One region of the Kitasatospora sp. NPDC086801 genome, then DNA from elsewhere that is predicted to be linked to it. Evidence: riboswitches for the same ligand, from Rfam matches in the RefSeq annotation. Region 1 holds a riboswitch; the other holds the start of a gene.
What was found. Region 1 has a riboswitch for S-adenosylmethionine ahead of thrC (threonine synthase). Riboswitches for the same ligand answer to the same signal wherever they lie in the genome.
Positions count from the first base shown of each region.

Region 1 (3,399 bases):
GAAATACGACCGGCCGCCCGCGGGTACGGAGAACGGAATTCCGTACGTGCGGACGGCCGGTCGGACGAACGGCGCGGGCGGCGTGCCCCGGTCCGGGGAGCGGCTCAGCAGCCGCCGGCCACCGCCGGGATGATCGAGACGCTGGCGCCGTCCGCGATCCCGGTCGCCAGGCCCTCGGAGAAGCGCACGTCGTCGTCGTTCACGTAGACGTTGACGAAGCGGCGCAGCTTGCCGGCGTCGTCCAGGATCCGGGCGGCGATCCCCGCGTGGTTCTTCTCCAGGTCGGCGATGACCTCGCCCAGGGTGGCGCCCTCGGCGGCCACCTCGGCGGCGCCGCCGGTGTAGGTGCGCAGGATGGTGGGGATACGGACGTTGGCGCTCATGGTTCTCCTAGCGGGTGCGCAGCGGGGCGGGGGTGTTCAGGCGGACGCGAGGCCGGCGTCGTGGAAGGACGCCAGGGTCGGGCGGATGACGGCGGTCATCCCGGCCCCGGCGACGGCGTCCAGGGTCTTCAGGCCGTCGCCGGTGTTGATCGCGACGGTCTCCTTGGCCGGGTCCAGCTGCCCGGTCTCGACCAGCTTCTTCAGCACGCCGACGGTCACCCCGCCCGCGGTCTCGGCGAAGACGCCCTCCGTCCGGGCCAGCAGCCGGATCGCGTCCACCACCTCGGCGTCGGTGACGTCCTCGACCGCGCCGCCGGTGCGCCGGGCGATGTCCAGCACGTACGGGCCGTCCGCCGGGTTGCCGATCGCCAGCGACTTGGCGATGGTGTCCGGCTTGACCGGGCGGATCACGTCCTGGCCGGCCTTGAACGCCGCCGACACCGGCGAGCAGCCCGCCGCCTGGGCGCCGAAGACCCGGTACGGCCGGTCCTCGACCAGGCCGAGCCTGATCAGCTCCTGCAAGCCCTTGTCGATCTTGGTCAGCTGGGAGCCGGAGGCGATCGGGATGACGATCTGCTCCGGCAGCCGCCAGCCGAGCTGCTCGCAGATCTCGTAGGCCAGCGTCTTGGAGCCCTCGCCGTAGTAGGGGCGCAGGTTGACGTTGACGAAGCCCCAGCCCTCGCCGGCCGGGTCGCCGATCAGCTCCGAGCAGAAGCGGTTCACGTCGTCGTAGTTGCCCTCGATGCCGACCAGCTCGCCGCCGTACACCCCGGCCATGACGACCTTGCCCTGCTCCAGGTCGTGCGGGATGAACACGCAGGACTTGAAGCCGGCCCGGGCGGCCGCCGCGCCCACCGCGCCGGCCAGGTTGCCGGTGGAGGAGCAGGAGAGCGTCGTGAAGCCGAAGGCCCGCGCGGCCTCGATGGCGCAGGCCACCACGCGGTCCTTGAACGAGTGGGTCGGGTTGCCCGAGTCGTCCTTGATGTGCAGCTGCGCGGTGAAGCCCAGCTCGCGGCCCAGGTTGTCCGCCTTGACCAGCGGGGTCCAGCCGGGGTTCAGGTTGGGCTTGGTGGCGACGTCGGCCGGGACGGGCAGCAGCGGCGCGTAGCGCCAGATCGAGCTCGGGCCGGCCTCGATCCGGCGGCGCAGCTCCTCGGCGCCCTCGCTGCCGAAGTCGTACGCGATCTCCAGCGGGCCGAAGCACTCCAGGCAGGCGAAGCTCGGACCGAGCGGGAAGCGGGTGCCACACTCCCGACAGGACAGCGCGGCGGCGGGGCCGAGGTCCACGGATGCGGGTGCGACGGTGTCGATAGCCATGATGGCGGAGGCCTCTCTCCTCATCTTCCCCGTGGCACGGTCGCGCCACAGGCCGGAATTGGCACCTGTCCCGCCGGGGCCTGTCGACAGACAGCCGCGCGAGAAGGTTGCCGGGACGTCAACGGGCCGTTCCCTCAGTCCCTCTGGATGAGCTTGTGAAATTGTGGTGGTGCTCAACGACGACCCCGGCGTGCAAAGGTCCGGCCGCTGTACGAAGACTGTATCCGAAGGCGTCAACCCCGAATGGGATCGTCCGCCACGCGAGATGGCGCGTCCCACCGACCCCGCCGAGGAGAGTCCCGTGCCCGCCGAACCGACCCCCGCGCTGCTCCCGCAGGCGGCGTCCTGGCTGCGCCGCCGCTCGTGGAGCGCGGTCGACCGGCCGGTGCACGCCCTGCTGGAGGCCAAGCGCCGGACCGGCCAGACGGTCAGCGTGGTGCTCCCCGCGCTGGACGAGGAGGCCACCGTCGGCGACATCGTCCGCACCGTCCGCCGCGAGCTGATGGAGCGCCTCCCGCTGGTCGACGAACTCGTCGTGGTCGACTCCGGCTCGGCCGACGACACCGCCGCCGTCGCCGCCCGGGCCGGCGCCCGGGTGGAGCACCGCGACGCGATCCTGCCCCGGCTGCCCGCCGTCCCCGGCAAGGGCGAGGTGCTCTGGCGCTCGCTGCTGGTCACCCGCGGCGACATCGTCTGCTTCGTCGACGCCGACCTGCGCGAGTTCGACCCGGCCTTCGTCTCCGGCATCCTCGGCCCGCTGCTCACCGAACCGGACATCCAGCTGGTCAAGGCCATGTACGACCGGCCCCTGGAGACGGACGGGGCGGTGGTCCCGGCCGGCGGCGGCCGGGTCACCGAACTGGTCGCCCGCCCACTGCTCAACCTGCACTGGCCGGAACTCGCCGGTTTCGTCCAACCGCTCGGCGGTGAGTACGCGGCCCGCCGCGCGCTGCTCGAACGGCTGCCCTTCCCCACCGGCTACGGCGTCGAACTCGGCCTGCTGGTCGACGCGCTGGAGACGGTCGGCCTGGACGCCCTGGCCCAGGTGGACGTCGGCGTCCGGCACCACCGGCACCAGGGCGGCCAGGCCCTCGGCCGGATGGCCGCCACCATCTACCGCACCGCCCTGGAACGCCTCGACCGCACCCACCGGCTGAAGGCCTCCGCCGACCTGGTCCACCCGCTGCTGACCCAGTTCACCCGCGACCCGCAGAGCCGGGAGTTCACCGCCCACACCCACCCGGTGACCGCCCTGGAGCGCCCCCCGATGCACACCGTTCCCGAGTACGCGACCCGGCACTGAACACCCACCGAAAGGGTTTGCCGCTCCGGAGCCCAGGCAACGTACCAACCATGGGCGATCTCACGACCGAACGTTCGAGTGCGACCGGAACCGCCCCCGTCCTGGTGGCCTCCAATCGGGGACCGGTGTCGTTCAGCACCGCGGACGACGGCACGCTGACCCTCCGCCGCGGCGGCGGAGGCCTGGTATCCGGCCTCTCCGCCATCGACGACCCCGATGCGGTCTGGGTCTGCGCCGCCCTCGGCGCGGCCGACCGGCAGGCCGCCGGAGAAGCCCCGGACGGCCGCCTCGACCTCGCCGGGCACGACGTGGGCGGCCAGGCCGTCCGCATGCTCGACATCGACCCCGACACCTTCGCCCGCGCCTACAACGGCGTCGCCAACTCCACCCTCTGGT
Region 1 is NZ_JBIVAX010000019.1:5,374-8,772, reverse strand. It holds gene ACIPLC_RS20555 (MoaD/ThiS family protein) at 105-383, opposite strand; gene thrC (threonine synthase) at 420-1,700, opposite strand; SAM riboswitch class I at 1,718-1,854, opposite strand; gene ACIPLC_RS20545 (glucosyl-3-phosphoglycerate synthase) at 2,002-3,003, shown strand; gene ACIPLC_RS20540 (trehalose-6-phosphate synthase) at 3,054-3,399, shown strand, end outside.

Region 2 (3,399 bases), on a different contig from region 1:
GACCTGGTGGCGATGGTCCGGGTGCGCCGGCACGACGATCTGGCCGCGGTCATCCCGGGCCGGCTGAACAAGGTCCCGGGCGTGGCCCACACCGAGACCCAGATCGCCTTCCGCACCTACTCCCAGCACGACCTCGAAGCCGCCTTCGCCCTCGGCCTGGACGAGTAGGCCCCCCTCAGCCCTGCCGACGCCCGCGGTCGACCTGCACGGTGGCGACGCAGCGGCCGCCCTCGTTGCGGTAGTTCCACGCGGCACCGTCCGTCACCAGCTCGCGGACGGCGGTCAGGAAGCGGTCGACGTGCTCGTCCGGGGTCCCGGCCCCGAAGCTCACCCGGATCGCGTTCAGGCTGCGCTCGCCGGGCAGCGACGGCTCGGGCGCCCCGCACTCGGAGGGGGAGACCTCTTCGTCCCCGAGCAGGGTGCGCAGCAGCGGGTGCGCGCAGAACAGGCCGTCGCGGACCCCGATGCCGTACTCGGCGGACAGCGCGGCCGAGAAGTGCGAGCTGTTCCAGCCCTGGACCACGAAGGACAGCACGCCCACCCGGGCCGCCTCGGCGCCGAACAGGTTCAGCACCTTGACCTGCGGAATCTCCGCCAGCCCCGCCGTCAGCCGGGCGATCAGCTGCCGCTCCCGGGCCTCCAGCGCGTCGAAGCCCGCCTCGCCCAGCGCCCGGCAGGCCGAGGCGATCGCGTAGGCGCCGATGACGTTCGGCGAGCCGGCCTCGTGCCGGGCCGGGCCGGAGTGCCACTGGACGGCCACCGAGCCGTCGGCCTCCCGGGCCACCGTCCGGGTCGCCCCGCCGCCGGCCAGGTACGGGTCGGCCGCGTCCAGCCAGTCCGCCCGGCCGGCCAGCACGCCGGCGCCGAACGGCGCGTAGATCTTGTGGCCGGAGAAGGCGATCCAGTCGACGTCCAGCTCGCGCACCGAGACCCGGTGGTGCGGGGCCAGCTGGGCGGCGTCCAGCACCACCCGGGCGCCGTGCCGGTGCGCGGTCCCGGTCAGCTCGGCGACCGGCCACAGCTCGCCGGTCACGTTGGAGGCGCCGGTGACGCAGAGCAGCTTGGGGCCCTCGGGCGCCTCGGCGAGCGCGGCGTCCAGGGCGGCGACCGCCTCGGCGTGCGAGCGCGGTGCGCGCAGGTAGTGGACGTCGAGCCCGGCGTGCGCCCAGGGCAGCAGCGAGGCGTGGTGCTCGGTCTCGAAGGCGAACACCCGGGTCCCGGCCGGGACGGCCGAGGCGAGCAGGTTGAGCGAGTCGGTGGTGGCCCGGGTGAAGACCACCTGGTCGCCCTCGCGCAGGTCGAGGAACTCGGCGACGGTGCGGCGGCTCTGCTCGAACAGGTCGGTGGACAGCTGGGAGAGGTACCCGGCGCCGCGGTGCACGCTGCCGTAGTAGGGGGCGTAGGCGGAGACGTCGTCCCAGACCCGCTGGAGCGCCGGGGAACTGGCCGCGTAGTCGAGGGCCGCGTACCCGACCTTCTCACCGCTGGCGAGCGGGACCTGGACGTCGTGGCCGAGGACGGCGAGGGGGGCGCAGAGTTCAACGGCAACGGACATGAGGATGCACTCCTTCGGGGGTGTGGGACCCCGGGAGTGCTAGTCGTCGGGTGTCCGCGCTTGCCGCACGGACGATTCGCCGAGCGACCCGGTCCTCACCCAGGGCACCCCGCCACGGACGGAGGGTTGCCGGACAGCCAGCTGGGGCTTGACGCTGTCACTCATGACCTGGCCAAGACTCTAGGTCGCGTCCAGCGAGTGGTCAAACGGGCATCCACCATCCGGACAGCCGAGGAGCCCGCGCCGACGGTCCGGCACGGGCTCCCAACTACCGCCTCACACCCGGCTGGTGGCCTCCGACCAACGCCGCAGCAGCTCCTGCGCCGCGCCCGAGTCGATGGCCCGCTCCGCCCGCGCCATGCCGGCCGCGAGCTGTTCGGCGAGCGGCGCCTCGCCCAGGTCGAGCGCGACCAGCGCCGCCGCCGTGTTCATCAGGACGGCGTCCCGCACGGCCCCGCGCTCGCCCGCCAGCAGCCGGCGCGCGACCTCGGCGTTGTACGAGGGGTCCGCCCCGCGCAGCGCCTCGATGCCGACCAGCTCGACGCCGACGTCCCGCGGGTCGAAGGTGGTCTCGGTGACGGTCCCGTCGCGCACGATCCACACCTGCGAGGTGGTGGTGATGGTCAGCTCGTCCAGGCCGTCGTCGCCCCGGAAGACCAGGCCGGTCGAGCCGCGCCGGGCGAGCACGCCGGCGATCAGCCCGGCGAGCCGGGTGTCGAAGCAGCCGATCGCGTGCGCGGTGACCTTGGCCGGGTTGGTCAGCGGGCCGAGGATGTTGAACGCGGTCGGCACCCCGAGGTCGCGCCGGGCGGTGGCGGCGTGCCGCATCGACGGGTGGAACTTGGCCGCGAAGCAGAAGGTCAGCCCGACCTCCTCGGCGATCTCGGCGACCCGCCGGGCCGACAGGTCGAGGCGGACGCCGAGCTTCTCCAGCACGTCCGAGGAGCCGCTGGCCGAGGAGGAGGCCCGGTTGCCGTGCTTGACCACCTTGGCGCCGGCCGCGGCCGCGACGATCGCCGACATGGTGGAGATGTTGACGGTCTTGGCCCGGTCGCCGCCGGTACCGACGATGTCCACGGCCGGGCCGGGGATGTCCAGCGGCTCGGCGTGCGCGTACATCGCGTCCACCAGGCCGGTGATCTCGTCGACCGTCTCGCCCTTGGCCCGCAGCGCCACCATGAACCCGGCCACCTGGACGGGGGACGCCTCGCCGCTCATGATCCGGTCCATCGCCCACGCGGTGGCCGAGCGGTCGAGGTCCTCCCCCTTCAACAGCACCGCCAGGACGTCCGGCCAGGTGCGGACCACCTGCGCGGGGTCGGTACCACCGTTCGCAGGGTTCACGTTCACCATGGCTGACTCCAGCTGTTGTCGGGTTCCCCGCGTCGGGGGGACGTCCGTACGGATGGAGTCAGCCTATCGACCGGCGGGGTTCCCGCGGCGGCGTCTTCTCTAGTCGTGAGACGACATCGCTCAGCGGCTGACGGGGGCCCGCTTGGCCAGCCGCGCCCGCAGCAGGGTGGCGACCGCCTCGGCCAGCGCCACCGGGTCCACCGGGCGGGAGATCGCGGCGTCGGCCCGGCTCCAGGCGGCCAGCCAGGAGTCCTGCGGCCGGCCGATCAGCACCAGCACCGGCGGGCAGCCGTAGATCTCGTCCTTGAGCTGGCGGCCGAGCCCGAGCCCGCCGGCCGGCACCGCCTCGCCGTCCAGGATGCAGAGGTCCACGCCGCCCTTCTCCAGTGCCTTCAGCACCGCGGGGGTGGTCGCGCACTCCAGGTAGGACAGTTCCGGAAGGTCCTCGGCGGGCCGGCGGCCGAGTGCCGTCAGCACCTGCTCGCGGGTGT
Region 2 is NZ_JBIVAX010000005.1:51,948-55,346, reverse strand. It holds gene ACIPLC_RS08735 (Lrp/AsnC ligand binding domain-containing protein) at 1-168, shown strand, start outside; gene ACIPLC_RS08730 (aminotransferase class V-fold PLP-dependent enzyme) at 176-1,555, opposite strand; SAM riboswitch class IV at 1,607-1,724, opposite strand; gene trpD (anthranilate phosphoribosyltransferase) at 1,832-2,908, opposite strand; gene ACIPLC_RS08720 (hypothetical protein) at 3,029-3,399, opposite strand, start outside.
Region 2: linked by a shared signal. The riboswitch ahead of ACIPLC_RS08730 (aminotransferase class V-fold PLP-dependent enzyme) and the one ahead of thrC (threonine synthase) in region 1 are both predicted to bind S-adenosylmethionine.